2 regions of the Pedococcus badiiscoriae genome follow, and region 2 is predicted to be linked to the other one. Evidence: riboswitches for the same ligand, from Rfam matches in the RefSeq annotation. Region 2 holds a riboswitch; the other holds the start of a gene.
What was found. A riboswitch is a leader RNA that binds a small molecule or an ion and turns the genes downstream of it on or off. The one in region 2 is predicted to bind S-adenosylmethionine.

Region 1 (4,150 bases), 2.5 Mb from region 2:
CGCACACGCCCGTGACCTGGTCACGCTCTTCGGCGTCGGGTCGCTCGGGGTCGACCAGCGGCCGGTAGCGGACCTCGACCGGGTAGGTGCGTCCTGAGACCTCGATGATCGGCGCGGGCTCACCACTGGCTGGGTCACGGAAGTGCTCGGCGAAGCGTTGCGGGTCGATGGTCGCCGAGGTGATGACGACCTTGAGGTCGGGTCGTCGGGGCAGCAGCTGCTTGAGGTATCCCAGGATGAAGTCGATGTTGAGCGACCGCTCGTGTGCCTCGTCGATGATGATGGTGTCGTACTTGCGCAGCAGTCGGTCGCGCTGCAGCTCGTTGAGCAGGATGCCGTCGGTCATCACCTTGACCAGCGTGTTGTCGCTGCTCTGGTCGGTGAAGCGCACCTGGTAGCCGATGGCACCACCCAGCTCGACCTCGAGCTCCTCCGCGATCCGCTCGGCGACCGATCGCGCGGCGATCCGCCGGGGCTGGGTGTGGCCGATCAGGCCATCGCGGCCGCGTCCGATCTCGAGGCAGATCTTGGGGAGCTGGGTCGTCTTGCCCGACCCCGTCTCCCCCGCGACGATGACGACCTGGTGGTCGCGGATCGCCGCGGCGATGTCGTCCTTGCGCGCGACGACCGGCAGGTCCGACGGGTACTTCAGCTCCGGGACGGGGATGGCCGGACGAGGCGGCCGAGGCTGGCGGGGCTGGCGCGAGCGGGACGGCCCGTTCTTCGACTGCCCCGACCGCGGGCGCCTCCCCCGTTTCCGGGCAGTGGAAGGCTGCTCGGAACCGGTGGAGGACATTCCCGCAGCATACGGAGCGCGGTCCCCGGACCGCCCGTGGGTTATGCGGCCTTGGCGGCGATGAACCCCTGCTCGAGGTCGGCCAGGATGTCGTCGATGTGCTCGATGCCCACGGCCAGGCGGACCAGCCCGGGCGTCACGCCGGCCTTGAGGCGGTCGCCGTCCGGGCCCTGCGAGTGGGTCGTCGAGGCAGGGTGGATCGCCAGCGACCGGACGTCACCGATGTTGGCGACGTGGCTGTGCAGGACGAGGGACTCGACGAACCGGCGCCCCGCCTCGACCCCGCCGGCGATCTCGAACGCGAGCACGGCCCCGGCTCCCCGCGGCGTGTACTTGGTCGCCTTGGCGTAGCTCTCGTGCTCGGGCAGCGACGCCCACACGACCTGCTCCACCTGCTCGTGGGCCTGGAGGAACGCCGCCACCTTGTGGGTGTTCTCGAGGTGGCGCTCGATCCGCAGGCTCAGGGTCTCCAGGCCCTGGGCGATGAGGAACGCGTTGAACGGTGCGATCGCCGGGCCGAGGTCACGCAGCAGCTGCACCCGGGCCTTGAGGATGAAGGCCAGGTTGGCTCCCAGCGGGCTCCCGACACCGAGGTCCCGCGCGAAGACGAGCCCGTGGTAGCTCTCGTCGGGCGTGTTGTAGTTGGGGAACTTCTCCGGGTCGGCGGCGAAGTCGAACGTCCCGCCGTCGACGATCACGCCGGCGATCGAGGTGCCGTGGCCGCCGAGGTACTTCGTGGCCGAGTGCACGACGATGTCAGCGCCCCACTCGAGCGGGCGGATGAGGAACGGTGTGGCGATGGTGTTGTCCACGACGAGCGGCACACCCGCCTCGTGGGCGACGGCCGCGACCGCCTCGATGTCGAGCACCTCCGACTTGGGGTTGGAGATGGTCTCGCCGAAGAACAGCTTGGTGTTGGGCCGGACCGCCGCCCTCCACGACTCCACGTCGTTGGGGTCCTCGACGAAGCTCACCTCGATCCCGAACTTCGGGAGCGTGTGCTTGAGCAGGTTGAACGTCCCGCCGTAGAGGCTCGGGCTCGCCACGACATGGTCGCCGGCTTCGGCGATGTTGAGGATCGCCAGGGTCTCGGCGGCCTGGCCCGAGGCGACGAGCAGTGCCCCGACCCCACCCTCGAGGGACGCGACGCGCTGCTCGACCGCATCCTGCGTCGGGTTCATGATGCGGGTGTAGATGTTGCCGAACTCCTTGAGCGCGAACAGGTTTGCCGCGTGCTCGGTGTCCTTGAAGACGTAGGAGGTGGTCTGGTAGATCGGCAGGGCGCGGGCGCCGGTGGCTGCGTCAGGCTCCTGTCCGACGTGGACCTGGCGGGTCTCGAAAGACCAGTTGGTTGGGCTCATGGTGGTTCCTTCACTCTCGTGTGCCGAGGGTGCGGGGACACGTGGTGGGTCGCCCGCGCTTGCGCACGGCAACCGGTGCCGTGCGCCTGGTCTTCACCCGGGGCACCCCACCGCGGAGGAGGGTTGCCGGCCAGCGAGCCGGGGCTTGTCGCTGGCGCTCATGACCTGTCCCGAGGCTACGCCCGGGACCTGACCGCGCGGCATACCCGTCTCTCATGGCGGACCGGAGGTCGCGAGCCCGGGTCCGCGGGCATATCTGCGGCTTCGATGGTGTTGGGGCGGGTATGACCATTACCGGCGAATACGCCCCCAGCACGAGCGGATGGGTCCGCGACCAGGTCGAGCAGATCGAGGCCGCCGGGACGACGCGCGCGGTCTCCATCCAGGACCGTCCGGTCGTGATGCTGACGATGCTCGGGCTCTCTGGCAAGGTGCGCAAGGTGCCGCTGATGCGCGTCGAGCACGACGGGCTGTATGCCGCGGTGGCGAGCAAGGGTGGCGCGCCCGAGCACCCGAAGTGGTATGCCAACATCCGCAAGAACCCGGTCCTCGACCTGCAGGACGACGACCGCACCTGGACCGTGCGCGCCCGGGAGCTCGACGGGGCAGAGCGCGAGCAGTGGTGGGCGCGGTGCGTCGAGGCCTTCCCGTCCTACGCGGACTACCAGGTCAAGACCGACCGGCTGATCCCCGTGTTCGTCCTCGAGCCGGTCGAGACCGCGGCCTGATCGCACTCGACTCGTTCGGGACGGGGTCAGCCTCAGCCGATGGTCAGGACCCCGGGGCCGCCGCCCAGCTGGGTCGGCGACAGGACGGTCTGGCCCGCAGTGCCCGCATAGGGCGACCCGGGTGAGACGTACGAGGTCCAGTGCGTGGCGTCCTCGACGACGACCTGGGCGAAGTAGGTCCCCGGCGGGGTCCCGCCCGGGACGGTGACGGTGTGCCGCCAGACCCCGGACTTGCGCGTCCCCGAGACGAGGGTGGGGTCGCTGCTCGAGTACAGGTGGACGTCGCCGGTCGCACTGCTCAGGTAGAGGCTGACGTTGCCCACTCCCTCGACGTCGGTGGCGGTGACGTCGACGACCACCTGCTGCGGGGCCCCCGACAACGGAAGCTCGCTCGGCGTCATCGTCAGGCGGCTCAGCACGGGCGCGTTGCTGTCACCCGTCCCGGTCACCACGAACCGCCCCGACCCACCGGGCAGCGGGAGGCCACCCGTGCCGGCGCCGTCCCGTGCCTCGACGTAGGCCCGCAGGTCGGGCCCGTTGTAGTACTGCATCCCGTGCCGGGAGGAGGCGTCCTCGACCCACACGGCGAAGTTCCAGATCCCGCCGATCTCACCGGCCTCGATCACGTGCGAGGCCGTCCAGATGCCGTCGCGGGCGGTGCCCGAGACCTGCTGGAGGTTGTCGCAGCCGAGCTGCACGTAGTCGCCGTTCGCCGGTCGGTAGGCACACAGGTACGGGGTGCCCCCGATGCCGGCCCGGTCGTCGGTCAGGCGCACGGTCGCCGTGACCGTCTTGGCGGTCGTGCGCACGTCGAGGGCGGTGCGGCTGAGGCTGAACGAGGCGACCACCGGCGGCTGCAGGTCGGTGCTGCGCGAGGCCACCGCCAGCACTTCGGGGAATCCGTCGAAGGACTGCCGACCCACGCGGTCGGTCATGAAGACGTTGACGGTCATGGCACCGGGGTCGACGTACATCGGAACCTTCAGCGTGCCGCTCCACCACCCGTCGCGGGGGGTGCCACTCACGAGGTGGGCCATCCCGCCGGTGGCGTAACCGATGAGTCCCTCGGTCTGGTGCTGCGCGCCGACCTGCACGGACGTGACACCGGTGTCATCGGTGACCCGGATCCGGTAGGTGGTGACCTGGGGCGCGGCCGTCACGTCGACTGCGGCCGGGGAGAGCGACACCGCGACCGCCTGCGCCGGCTCCGTGTCCGTCTTGCAGCTGTAGCGGATGTCGCCGGCTGCGATCTCGCACCAGTTGGT
Region 2 (4,150 bases):
CATCTGCACCGGTTCCCAGGGTGAGCCGATGGCGGCCCTGTCCCGGATGGCCAACCGCGACCACCGCATCGATGTGGGCGTGGGCGACACGGTGCTGATGGCGTCGTCGCTGATCCCCGGCAACGAGAACGCCGTCTACCGGGTCATCAACGGGCTCATGCGCCTGGGCGCCAACGTCGTCCACAAGGGCAACGCCAAGGTGCACGTCTCCGGTCACGCCAGCGCCGGCGAGCTGCTCTACTGCTACAACATCGTCAAGCCCCGCAACGTCATGCCGGTGCACGGCGAGTGGCGCCACCTGGTCGCCAACGCCGAGCTCGCGGTGCAGACGGGTATCCCGCGTGAGCAGGTCGTCCTGGCCGAGGACGGCGTGGTGGTCGACCTCGTCGACGGTGTCGCCCGGATCGTCGGCGCGGTGCCGTGTGGCTACGTCTACGTGGACGGCTCCTCGGTGGGCGAGTTCGACGAGGCGCTGCTCAAGGACCGCCGGATCCTGCGCGACGAGGGGTTCATCTCGGTCATCGTGGTGATCGACTCCGCCACCGGCAAGATCGCCGCCGGCCCGGAGATCCAGGCCCGCGGCTTCGCCGAGGACGACGAGATCTTCAGCCAGGTGCGGCCCAAGATCGAGCAGGCGCTCGCGGAGGCCACGGGCAACGGCGTCACCGACTCCCACCAGCTCGAGCAGGTCATGCGCCGGGCGATCGGCGGCTGGGTCGGCGGCAAGATCCGCCGCCGCCCGATGATCATCCCGGTCGTCATCCAGGCCTGACGGCTGGGCTGACGGCTGGGCTGACGGCTGGGCTGGGCCCTCGACGAGGAGCGGCTGGCAGAAAAAATGCGTACTGCGTCATCTTTGCCACTCGTGGCAGAATGCGGCGGCGCGCAGAATTACTGCCATGGCTACTTTCATCGCACTGGCTCTGCTGATCGCCCTCCCGATCGCCGCGTGGTACTTCGGCGCCGACTCGCGGCCCACCGACGGCCGTCACAACTGGGCACACTGATCGACTCCTGTTGATCGCCTGGGCCCACGAGCGGGCGGGCGACCAAGGGTGAGCGGGGCCGGAGCCTGCTACCAGGGTCGGGGCGGCAGGACGTCCCGGGGGTCGTCCGCCACGACCCAGCCTTCGGCGGTCAGCTGGTAGTCGTGGGCCGGGCCGTGCGCCGCGAGCTCGGCCACGGCCGCGAGCAGCCGCTCGACGTGAGCAGCCGTGGTGGCCAGCCCCACGCTGGCACGGACCGCGGTCGCCGGGCCCTCGGCATACGGGTCGGTCTCGAGCAGCGCGTCGACGCACAGGTGCGCGCAGAACTTGCCATCCCGCACCCCGATGCCGTGCTCTGCCGACAGCGCGGCGGACACCAGTGAGGAGTCGACGCCGTCCACCGTGAAGGTCGCCACGGCCACCCGCTCGTGCTCGGGGCCGAAGAGGGAGTAGGTCTGCACGCCGTCGATGGCCGCCAGGCCCTCCAGCAGGCGCCGGCCCAAGGTCCGCTCGTGCTCCTCGACGGCGGCCTCATGGGCTCGCAGGGTGTGACAGGCGGCCGCCAGGGCGATGGCACCGATGACGTTGGGGCTGCCGCCCTCGTGGCGTGCGGCGCCCTCCTGCCACACCACGCCGCGGTCGGTCACGGCCTTGGTGGCGCCTCCGCCGGCGAGGTAGGGCGTCGCCGCGTCGAGCCAGTCGGCCCGACCGGCCAGGACGCCCGTGCCGAACGGTGCGTAGAGCTTGTGCCCGGACAGCACGACGTAGTCGACCCCGAGGTCGTCGAGGTCGACCCGGCGGTGCGGGGCGTACTGGGCGCCGTCCAGGACCACCCGCGCGCCCGCCTGGCGCGCGATCGCCGCAAGCTCGCGGACCGGCCAGATCTCGCCGGTGACGTTGGAGGCGCCGGCGAGGACGACCAGGCGATGACGACCGCGGTGATCGCGCAGCGCCGTGCGCAGGAGGGTACGCGCGTCGCTGACGCTGCCCGGGACGGGGAGCCGGTGGGTCCGGCGCGCGGGCCAGGGGAGCAGCGCCGCGTGGTGCTCGGACTCGAAGACGAAGACCTGCGTGTCGCGGGGCAGGCAGCGCGCCAGGAGGTTGAACGAGTCGGTGCTGTTGCGGGTGAAGACGACCTCGTCGCCCTCCCGGGCCCCGACGAAGGACCGCACCTCGGCGCGCGCCTGCTCGTACCAGGCCGAGGTCACCCGCGACGCCCAGCCGTTACCCCGGTGCACCGACGAGTAGGTGCGCAGGGCATTGTCGACGGCCTTCTTCACACTCATCAGGGCCGGCGTCGAGGCGGCGTGGTCGAAGTTGGCGTAGTCCACGGCGCCGTCGACGGTCGGCACCAGCAGCGACTCGGACACGACGGCCGGCAGCGGGCCGACCTCGACCAGCGAACCGGCATCCGGGACGGGCCGCAGGTGGCTCTGGACGCGGGCGTGCGCGAGCGGCGCACTGCGACGGAAGGCGGGAGGCGGGGTGCTCGCGATCGACATGGGTACAGCTCCTGGTCCGGGTGGGACCCGAGAGAGCTCACGAGTCCGCGCTTGCCGGCTGCGGGTGCAGACGGCCCGGTCGTCACCCGGAGCACCCCACCGCGGAGGAGGGTTGCTGGTCAGCAAGCCGGGGCTTCGCGCTGACACTCATGACCTGTCGTCGAGGGTAGCGTCCCCCGCGCGGACGGATCCAGAACGTGGGCGCGGGTTCCCGCGATCTGAGATGGGGCGGCCGGGGAGGGCTGCGGGTGGCACCGCGCCTCGTGCCTCGCGTGACGTGTTCCCCGCTCGCGCCTGTGCCGACGACCGGCTCGGTCGTCGGCACAAGCCCCGCCAGACGCAGGGCCCAGCCTTCCACCAGCGGTGCGTCGTCGGTAAGGGCTGTCCGGCCTTCGTGCCCGATCGGAGGTCGCACGTCGGCCGTTCGGTCGAGGCCGAATCCGGCGCGTCGCCGGCACATTGGTCCCTGGTGCAACGCGTGTGACGCGTGTGTCCGGTGTGACCTTCGCGTAGCCTGCGGAGCATGGCGACACGTCCGTCCACCTCGACACGCTCCTCCGCGGGCCGTGGCACAGCAACACGCCCCGCCAACCGCAAGAGCAGCGGCCCCCGCAAGTCGCCTGCCCGCGGCAAGACCAGTGGTGGCGGCCTGCCGTTTCCCCTGCGCGCCGTCAGGGGCACCTGGATGGGCATGGCGCACGTCGCCGGCGGAGCGGTGCGCAAGGTCGGCAGCAGCGCCCGCGAGCTCGAGCCCGAGCACCGCCGTGACGGCCTGGGATTCACCCTCATCGGCCTGTCGATCGTCGTGGCCGCCCGCGAGTGGTGGGCCTTCAACGGTGCGATCGGCGACGTCATCCACGCGGTCGTGGCCGGCACGTTCGGGCGCGTGGCCTATGCCGTGCCGCTCGCCCTGCTCTTCCTCGGCATCCGCTTCCTGCGCGCACCGCAGGACGACTCGGCCAACTCACGCATCGGCGTGGGCCTGGGAGCGCTCGCCTTCGCCGCGTGCGGCCTGGCCCACGTGGCCGCAGGCATCCCGTCACCGCCGCACGGCGCTGACGGGATGCGCAACGGCGGCGGCATCATCGGGTTCCTGGCCTCCAGCCCGCTGGCGGCCGCGGTCTCGGTCTACGGCACCGTGCCGATCCTGTTGATGCTCGGCTTCTTCGGCGTCCTGGTGATGTCCGCGACGCCGGTGCACATGGTGCCGACCCGGCTGGCCGAGCTGCGCGACCACCTCCTGCACCGAGGGGCCGCAGACTCAGGCCCCGATGCGCCGACCGACGTGGTCGAGGACAAGCCGAAGCGTCGTCGCCGCGTGATCGACCCGGAGGGTCCCCTCGAGGGGGACGAGGCGTTCGAGCAGGCCGCGCTGGTGGCCCCGGACGGTCGCAGGTTCCGGCCGGGTGAGAAGCGCCCGACCTCGCCCGGGGTGCTGGCCCCGTCGGCACCGGCCGACCCGACGTCTCCGATGCGGACCCCCGCCGTCGAGGTCAAGGCAGCCCTGGAGGCGCCACCGACGACGCCGCTGCCCCAGCGCGTCGAGCAGCTGGCGCTGGCCGGCGACATCACCTACACGTTGCCCGACAACGCGATCCTCGAACCCGGCTCGCCGCACAAGACGCGCAGCGCCGCCAACGACCGGGTGGTCGAGTCGCTCAC

Region 1: it holds a riboswitch for S-adenosylmethionine, as region 2 does, so the genes downstream of both, BJ986_RS01110 (bifunctional o-acetylhomoserine/o-acetylserine sulfhydrylase) here and BJ986_RS12800 (aminotransferase class V-fold PLP-dependent enzyme) in region 2, are expected to answer to the same signal.

What each region holds. Positions count from the first base shown of each region.
Region 1 covers NZ_JACCAB010000001.1:229,554-233,703, forward strand. The annotation lists gene hrpA (ATP-dependent RNA helicase HrpA) at 1-796, opposite strand, end outside; gene BJ986_RS01110 (bifunctional o-acetylhomoserine/o-acetylserine sulfhydrylase) at 838-2,157, opposite strand; SAM riboswitch class IV at 2,208-2,323, opposite strand; gene BJ986_RS01115 (nitroreductase family deazaflavin-dependent oxidoreductase) at 2,442-2,885, shown strand; gene BJ986_RS01120 (calcium-binding protein) at 2,918-4,150, opposite strand, start outside.
Region 2 covers NZ_JACCAB010000001.1:2,712,218-2,716,367, forward strand. The annotation lists gene BJ986_RS12795 (RNase J family beta-CASP ribonuclease) at 1-772, shown strand, start outside; gene BJ986_RS12800 (aminotransferase class V-fold PLP-dependent enzyme) at 1,076-2,488, opposite strand; SAM riboswitch class IV at 2,531-2,643, opposite strand; gene BJ986_RS12805 (FtsK/SpoIIIE family DNA translocase) at 3,012-4,150, shown strand, end outside.